DNA from 2 places in the Rhizobium sp. AN5 genome. Region 1 is predicted to be linked to the other one. Evidence: predicted binding sites of a transcription regulator. Region 1 holds the regulator's gene; the other holds the start of a gene.
What was found. Region 1 encodes LexA, which represses DNA repair genes until DNA is damaged. Its sites were predicted from a motif close to TGTTCNNNNTGTGTTCNG; they were not measured.
Positions count from the first base shown of each region.

Region 1 (4,487 bases):
AAACGTTGCCATTTCCGCCCTGATCATTCTGGTTTTCTCGCCCTCGGAAATCATGGGTCCGAGTTTTCAGATGTCATTTGCCGCCACCATAGCGCTTGTTTCGGCCTATGCCTTCTGGAGCCGTTGGCGCACGGATCGCGAGCGGCTGTTCATCGGGCGCAAGCCCGCATGGCTGAAGGTGGCGGAAATGATGGGCGCGGTCATTGGCGGCGTTATCACGACGTCGCTGATCGGGGGCCTTTCGACGGCGATCTATTCGGCCGAACATTTTCACCGTGTCACCACCTATGGACTGTTCGCCAATCTGGCTGCGATGCCGCTCATGTCGCTGATCGTCATGCCATTCGCTCTTCTCGCCATGCTGCTGATGCCCTTCGGGCTCGATGCGCCGTTCCTGAAGATCATGGGTTATGGCATGGCACTCGTCATCGAGGTTGCAAACGAGGTGGCCTCCTGGGGCGGCAGCGCAGCGACTGGGCGTCCGCATGGCTGGTTTATCGGTTTGGCTTCGGTGGGTTTCCTGCTGCTGACATTGCTGCGCAGCCGGCTTGCGCTTCTTGGCATCCCGTTTCTGCTCTTCGCCTTCGGCGTGTCGGCAGTTACGGCCTATCGTGATCTGCCGGATCTATTGATTCACGAGGACGGTGAATTGGTGGCACTCTTGGAGGACGGCAAGGTCTCCACCACAAAAGCCCGTCCGCAGGGCTTCGTTTACGGCCAGTGGCAAAGGGCGCTGCTGCTGCCGGAAAAAACCGTGCCGCCGGATTTTATAAATGGTGAGAGCACGGCAAATACTGCTGGTTCTCACTCGAGATCGCAACTGTCGCCGGAAGACATGGCTGTGGTGGTGCGCGAGATGACGGCGGCGCTCAAAGACGCCGAAGCTGGCGTCTTCATCTGCAGGAAAGACATATGGTGCGTAGCGAGCGCCGCAAGCGGAGAGTGGATCGTCGTTCTGGAAGATGGCCGCTTCGCCGGAAAAGCCTGCGATATTGCCGATATCGTCGTTGTTTCCCGCAGAACCTCTTTTTCGCAGTGCCGCTCGGGTGCACTCCTGCTCAGCCGTGACATCTTGCGGCGTCTCGGTTCTGTGGAAATAGATTTTGCCAACAAGAGGGAGGAGGGTGTGGCGAGCGGGCTGCGCGCCGCAATCGCCGGAACGGACAGGCCCTGGAGCCAGCACCGTTATTACGACTGGAAGTGCGGACGTTTCGACCGTGATCTGCCGCAGCCCATCATCCGGCTGCTGGCGGCGTCGCAATGACCGCCGCAAACGTAGATCATCAGGCCATTGCGCGCAGATCTTCAGTCAATTCGCCTATCCCGCCAACTTCCTCTTCATGACCAGCGTCCCGCCAGCTCTCCTTCAAACCGGCCTCGTACCATTCTTGCATGGCAGGCAGGGCGAGCAGCCGGTCGCAATAGGCTTTCGCTGCTGGCGAAAGATCCGCGCTGCCATAGGTCTGGAAACGGAATGCAACCGGGCAGAAGAAAGCATCGACCGCCGTGAATTTCTGACCGGCAAGATACGGCCCGCCGAATTTCGTGAGACCCTCGCTCCACAACGCATCGATCCGCTTTATATCGGCCTTAAGCCCGGCATCGCCACCCCTGGGTTTGACCCGAATGCCCACCGACATGGGATAAAGATTGCGCAGCGACGAAAAGCCGGCATGCATCTCACTCGCGGCCGAACGCGACCAAGCCCTCGCATGCTTGTCGCTTGCCCAGACGCCCTGGTGTCTTTCGGCAAGATATTCGACGATCGAAAGCGTTTCCCAAACCGTCATACCCTCGTCGACCAGGCAGGGCACCTTGCCCGTCGGCGAAAAGGAGGAGAAGGAGACGCCTTCACCGAACGGAATGAGCTTTTCATCAAAGGCGATACCGAGCGTGCGCATCAATACCCACGGCCGCAGCGACCATGAAGAATAGTTCTTGTTGGCTATATAAAGATCGTACATGGCGTATCTCCCGGATATGACGCGCATTTCTACACCTGCCAAGCGTTCATGGAATATCGAAAATTATCCATGGCTCCCATAAACGCCGTTGATGAATGGTGATGTGGGGTCGCTGAGAGCGCGCCTCGCGATAAGTCACCCTTTGGTGATGACTAGAAACTGACTGCGCAGCACGACAGAACTACGTTGCTAAAAAACAGCGGATGGGATCACTTCGACAATTACAGAGAGCAGCCCATTCGCCACCACGCCTGTAGCTAGACCGAAGCATCTGTATGGAGCAGGAGCTCAGTTTAGAAAGGGCAACGCGCATAGGCTGAATGGTGCATATCCTCGTGCACCCGCAAAAGCACGCCACGTTTGGAAACAGCCAAAACTATTATAGGCGCCATCTTCACGATGACGCCTATTGTAAAGTGAATACATTCGGTTCGATAAGATCAATGGTAGCGGCGGATCAGCCCCACCAGCTTGCCCTGAATTTTCACCCGGTCCGGCCCGAAGATACGGGTCTCATAGGCTGGGTTTGCCGCCTCGAGCGCAATGGAGGCTCCCTTGCGGCGGAAGCGCTTCAGCGTGGCTTCCTCGTCATCCACCAGAGCCACAACGATATCCCCGGGATTGGCGGTGTTGCCGTTGCGGATGATGACTGTGTCGCCGTCGAAAATGCCGGCCTCGATCATCGAATCACCCTTGACCTCAAGAGCGTAATGTTCGCCCGTGCCAAGCATGTCCACTGGCACGGCCACATCATGGGTGTTGTTCTGGATGGCGGAAATCGGCACGCCCGCAGCGATGCGGCCCATGACCGGCACGGTGACAGCCCCGCCCAGATCGTTGGCCGGCGTCTTGGGGGCGGGGGCCGGTTCCGGCGTCTTGGGCTTGCCAAGGCTGCCTTCGATAACGCTTGGCGAAAAGCCGCGCTGCGGCCTTGCGCCCGGCGTATAAGCCTCGGGCAGCTTGATGACTTCCAGCGCCCGAGCCCTATTCGGTAGCCGACGAATGAACCCGCGCTCTTCGAGAGCGGTTATCAGGCGGTGGATGCCGGATTTCGAAGCAAGATCGAGTGCGTCCTTCATTTCATCGAAGGAGGGCGGCACGCCGGACTCTTTCATTCGTTCATGAATGAAGAGAAGCAATTCCTGCTGTTTGCGCGTGAGCATGAGGAAAACACCCTTTAGAATCGTAGTGGAAGTCGCGAAACAAATACAGAACGAACACTATATGTTCCATATGTGTTCTGCAATCCCCTAAAATTTCGTGAAGGTGGCATCTGTTGCTGTGATGATTTGCCTCACAGCACGCAATTGTGCTTTTGTGCGGTCGAAACCGTCCCGGCATGCTCCGGGCGGAAGGCCAGCAGGATACATGTCATGACGAAACCCTATAGCGTTGACCATCTCGTTTTGCCCGTGGAAGTCATAGGCGTCGCCGTGAAGCGCCTCGTCAGTCTTGGCTTTACGGTTGCGCCGGAGGCTCTGCATCCTTTCGGCACCGAAAATGCCTGCGTATTTTTCGCCGATGGCACGTATCTGGAGCCGCTCTCAATTGCTGATCCGGCTAAATATAATGCCTCGATAGAGAGGGGTGATGTGTTCACGGGCAGGGATGTGGCCTTCCGGCAACGGGACGGGCAGGAGGGTTTTTCGGCTCTTGTCGCCAGGACCGAAGACGCCTTGATTGACCATGAGCGGTTTCGGGCAGCCGGCCTTTCGGCGGGCGATGTTTTCGAGTTTTCGCGGCCTGTTCGGATGCCGGATGGCTCGCAAGGCGAGGCGGCGTTCCGGCTGGCTTTTGCGGCAAGCGGGGCGGCCGCGGATTTCTTTTTGTTCAGTTGTCAGCGGCTTCAAGCCCTGCCGGGCGATCGCACCATGCTGGAGCGCCACGCCAATGGTGTCACCGGCCTCAGTGAAATCGTCCTGTTTTCTGGCGGCGATGCGAAGGTGGCGGGCCTGATCGAGACGGTGTTTGGCTGTGAAGGCAAACTGTCTCCGGGCGGTGATATGGTTTTCGCAACCGGCAACGCCAGCATCAGATTGACCGGAAAACCGCCTTTCAGCGGGCAGGCCCTGAATGCTCAGGATGGCAACGAAGGCGGATTGCGCGGCGCGGGCATCGTCTTTTCGTCACACGATCTTGCCGTGACAGAAGCGGTGCTTGCTGCTAATGGCGTGTCCTGCGCAAAAGCGGACGGCCGTCTGGTGGTGCCCGTAGCACCCGGTCAGGGTGTTGCCTTCGCCTTCGAGGAAAAATGATGAGCGTTACGAACAATCTTAAAGTCACTGCCGGCGACGGCGCCAGCAAGGTTTCCTTCTCGAATACCGAGCGGTTTTCGCTGATTGCCGGCCCCTGCCAGATGGAAAGCCGCGAACATGCCTTCATGATCGCTGGCGTCCTGAAGGAGCTTTGCGACAAGCTTGGAATAGGGCTTGTCTACAAGTCCTCTTTCGACAAGGCGAACCGCACTTCGCTTTCCGGCAAACGCGGCATCGGCCTGGATAACGCGATGCAGGTTTTTGCCGA
Region 1 is NZ_OCMJ01000004.1:1,136,457-1,140,943, forward strand. Features, by position in the region: gene CRP02_RS18000 (ComEC/Rec2 family competence protein) at 1-1,264, shown strand, start outside; gene CRP02_RS18005 (glutathione S-transferase family protein) at 1,284-1,964, opposite strand; gene lexA (transcriptional repressor LexA) at 2,405-3,127, opposite strand; gene CRP02_RS18015 (VOC family protein) at 3,338-4,219, shown strand; gene kdsA (3-deoxy-8-phosphooctulonate synthase) at 4,219-4,487, shown strand, end outside.

Region 2 (4,487 bases), 660 kb from region 1:
AGCGGCATTCACTCACTGGCAACGGCGGGGCTCGATACCGTCGGCATTCGCGTGCCGCAGGGTTTCGCCGGTGATCTGATCCGCCGGTTCGACAAACCTCTTGCTGCGCCCAGTGCCAATAGTTCCGGCAAGATCAGCCCCACCAGTGCGGCCCATGTCGAGGCCGATCTCGGGAACAGGATCAACCTCATTCTTGATGGCGGTGCTGCCTCCGTCGGTGTCGAATCCACCATCGTCAAGGTGGAAGACGACGGGCGGGTGCGGCTGCTTCGTCCCGGCGGCGTCGTCACCGAGGAGATCGAGCGCATCACCGGCACCCAGCTCGAACGGCCGGAAAAGGCATCAGCCGCCATCGAGGCACCCGGAATGCTCGCCTCGCATTATGCGCCCGGTGCAGCCGTTCGCCTCGACGCGACGTCCGTTTCTTCCGGCGAGGCACTGATCCGGTTCGGCGGCATCGCGGTTGAGGGACAAGAGATCGCCCGTACCGTTCTCGACCTCAGCCCTTCCGGCGATCTTGCCGAGGCGGCCGCCAATCTGTTCGATTATCTCAAAGCAGCAGATGCGAGTGGTGCCGCGACAATCGCGGTCACAACCATTCCCGCCCACGGTCTTGGAGAGGCGATCAATGACCGCCTTTCCCGCGCCGCCGCGCCGCGAGGCTGACGGTACTTCACCATTTCGCCCACCGTTTCAAATGACAGCGAGACGCCAATGACAATCGCCGCTCCCTCCTCCGACATCCTCGACCGCTTCACTGCCATTGTCGGCGAAAAGAACGCGGTACGCGACGCTGCGGAAATGGCGCCGCGTCTCGTGGAAAATCGCGGGCTTTACCATGGTGCGTCACCGCTGCTGCTCAAGCCCGGCACTGTCGAGGAGGTTGCAGCCATCCTGAAGCTCGCCAGCGAGACCGGCACGCCCATCGTGCCGCAGACCGGCAATACCGGCCTCGTGGGTGGCCAGACGCCGCGTGCTGACGGAACCGACATCATCCTCTCGCTCGAGCGAATGAACCGCATCCGCGACATCGATCCGGTCGCCAACACCATCGTTGCGGATGCCGGCTGCATTCTCGACGACATTCACAAGGCCGCATCGACCGTGGAGCGGATGTTCCCGCTGTCGCTCGGTTCGCAGGGCTCGTGCCGCATCGGCGGCAATCTGGCCACCAATGCCGGCGGCACGGCGGTGCTCGCTTATGGCAATATGCGCCAGCTTTGCCTGGGGCTTGAAGTGGTGCTGCCGACAGGTGAAATCTGGGACGGGCTTCGCCGGCTGAAAAAGGACAATACGGGTTACGATCTGCGCGATCTCTTCATCGGTTCGGAAGGCACGCTCGGCATTATCACCGGTGCGGTGCTGAAGCTTTTCCCCGTGCCGCTCGGCCATCAGGTGGGTTTTGCCGGTCTTCGATCCACCGACGATGCGTTGAAGCTGTTCGAAATGGCCTCCAACCTCTGCGGCACGGCGTTGACCGGCTTTGAGCTCATGCCGCGCATCGGCGTGGAATTCACCGCCAAACATATTCCCGGCGTGCGCGATCCGCTACAAACGCCGCATGATTGGTACGCGCTCATCGATATCTCCACCTCCGATTCGGCTGAGACGGCTGAAACGATGATGCAATCGCTGCTGGAGCGCGGTTTTTCGGCCGGGCTGGTCGAGGATGCGGTGATCGCTTCATCGGAAGCGCAGCGTCAGGCGCTCTGGCATATGCGCGAAAGCATGTCGGATGCGCAAAAGCCCGAAGGCGGGTCGATCAAGCACGACGTTTCCGTTCCGGTGTCGAAGATACCGGAATTCATGGCAACGGCGGAAAAGGCCGTTCTTGCCGCCATTCCCGGCGCCCGCGTCTGCGCCTTCGGCCATCTGGGCGATGGCAACATCCACTACAATATTTCCCAGCCGGTTGGTGCGGACAAAGCTGAATTCATCGGTCGCTGGCGGGATATGAACGAGATCGTGCACGGCATCGTGCTGTCGCTCGGCGGCTCTATTTCGGCCGAACATGGCATCGGCCAGCTGAAGCGCGACGAGCTGGCCGCGATCCGGCCCGGCATTGAAATGGACCTGATGCGGCGCATCAAACACGCCTTTGACCCTGCCGGCATCATGAACCCCGGCAAGGTGCTCACCGCCCGCTAGGGACAGCAGCTTCATCATCGTTGCAGGTTAGTTGGAAGTTCTCGCCGTCCAGGCGGGAACCAGTTCCGCATTCAGGCGGCGCGGCTTTTGCGCGTGCACGAGCTGTGTCAGGCCCATGCCGGATTTTGCGATCGCCACCGCATGTTTTTTCGGCATCAGGTAGCCGCATTCCAAGGGAGGCCGGCGGCGCACTATCCGGCTGAAAAACGGCCGCTTGTGATACCGGGACGGCGAGAAACGCGCGGGCTCGGCACAGACAGCCACATATTCGAGAATCTCTTCGATCCAGCCGCTCTGCGGACGCGCACCCGGCTCGACCAGCAGGATCCAATGCCCGCGCGCCGAGCGCATGACATCCTCAATATCCCATTGCGCATAAAAACGGCAGCCAGCGGCATCGGCGACGCGCGACGATCCATCGCGCGAACCGTGATCGAGGATCACAACGTCGCTTACCAGCCCTTCCACGGCCCCGGTTACAAGCGCAGACAGCGTATGCGCCAGTTCCGGTTCCTGATCCCGGCATTCCATTATGACTGTCAACATATGCATAGCTCTAACGCATCGCACAATAAATTGCCACTGCACTGGATGTCAGAAAATCCGCGACCGTTCAGGCTTAACTCCAGCCGACTTTCAGGTGGGATTGGCGCGAACGGCACCCCGGTGGCGGGTCGGCCAGCTATCGATTTTGCATTTTTTTGTTCTTGTAATGTTCTCATTTCTGGGGTAGGAATTTAATCATTCGAAGAGGCGATGAAACGCCGGTTCGAGTGGAAACGGTTTAGGGCGTTGGCTTGCCTTGAGAGGCGTGCGGCACCCTGGGAGCATCCAGATGAGAGACCATACGCTTTCGGGGCAGGCTGCCTTCCAGCCGAGCCATACGCCTGACATTGCCAATGCGCTGGCCGATGCGTCGGGCCTGCGCATCGAGATCGACCGTCGTCGCGGGCGTGGCGCCGGACTTAACCCGGGCGGGCGCTTCGAGGCCCTGCAGCGGGAAGTTTTCGACGATGGCTGGCAGACTCTGGAGGAGCTGCCGGAGTTCCGCACCGAAGTGCAGGTGGAAAAGCCGCGCAGCATCATCAGCCGCAACGAATCGCCTGACATCCCTTTCGACCGCTCCATCAATCCCTATCGCGGCTGCGAACATGGCTGCATCTACTGTTTCGCCCGTCCGACGCACAGCTATATGGGGCTTTCTGCCGGGCTGGATTTCGAGGCGAAGCTTTTCGCCAAGCCGGATGCGGCAAAGCTGCTCGAAAGGGAGCTGGCGAAGCCCGGCTACAAGCCGCGCGTCATTGCCATCGGCACCAATACCGACCCCTATCAGCCGATCGAGCGCGAATGGCGCATCATGCGGCAGATACTGGAAGTGCTGGCAAAGGCCGACCATCCCGTCGCCATCGTCACCAAATCGGCCCTGATCAAGCGGGATATCGATATTCTGGCGCCCATGGCCAAGAAAGGTCTCGTCAAGGTTGGTATTTCCGTGACGACGCTGGACCGCAAGCTGGCACGCAGCATGGAACCGCGCGCCGCCACGCCTGAAAAACGGCTGGAAGCCGTCAAGGCGCTGACGGATGCCGGCATTCCCGTGGCGGTGATGATGGCACCCGTCATTCCCGCACTCAACGATCATGAGATCGAACGCATTCTCGAAGCCGGCAAGGCCGCTGGCGCAACGGAGGCCTCCTATGTGCTGCTGCGGCTGCCGCTGGAGGTCAGCCCCCTCTTCCGCGACTGGCTGCTGCGCAACTATCCGGACCGCTACCGGCATGTCATGTCGCTGGTGCGCTCCATGCGCGACGGCAAGGATTACGATGCGGAATTCGGAAAACGCATGAAGGGTGCTGGTCCCTATGCATGGCAGATCGGCAGGCGTTTCGAAATGGCGACGAAACGGCTTGCCCTCATCCGCCGCGGCATTCACCTGCGCGACGATATCTTCGTGCCGCCGGGAGGTGCCGGCGTGCAATTGTCGCTGCTTTGAAAATATGAGGCCCGCTTGGCCGATCGATGGCGCAGTACGATGCGCGCAACGATAACAAGCGGTGCAGACCCATAAAGAGTGGCGGCCCTTTCCTGTTGAAGGGGCCATGCTCTTGACGAAATGCCCGGCGGGTTTTCCCTGGCCCGTCGGACATCACCCCCCGGAACCCGCCGCCTCGCGTGCGATCGTTTTTCCTCCGCCGCCCCGTTGGAGGATCAAAGGTCATGACGACCTAAGGGCACGGTTGGCCACGCCCCTTGACCCGGTTGGCCGCGCCCGTCATCGCCCGCTTCCGGGGGCTTGCAGGAGATCGGGTGTGTGTGCAAGTTTCTGCCGCATGAAACGC
Region 2 is NZ_OCMJ01000004.1:478,198-482,684, reverse strand. Features, by position in the region: gene CRP02_RS14620 (L-threonylcarbamoyladenylate synthase) at 1-666, shown strand, start outside; gene CRP02_RS14615 (FAD-binding oxidoreductase) at 715-2,148, shown strand; gene CRP02_RS14610 (hypothetical protein) at 2,176-2,694, opposite strand; gene CRP02_RS14605 (PA0069 family radical SAM protein) at 2,984-4,141, shown strand; gene CRP02_RS14600 (ribonuclease HII) at 4,479-4,487, shown strand, end outside.
Region 2: the regulator LexA is predicted to act here: its motif matches at 2,851-2,868, upstream of CRP02_RS14605 (PA0069 family radical SAM protein).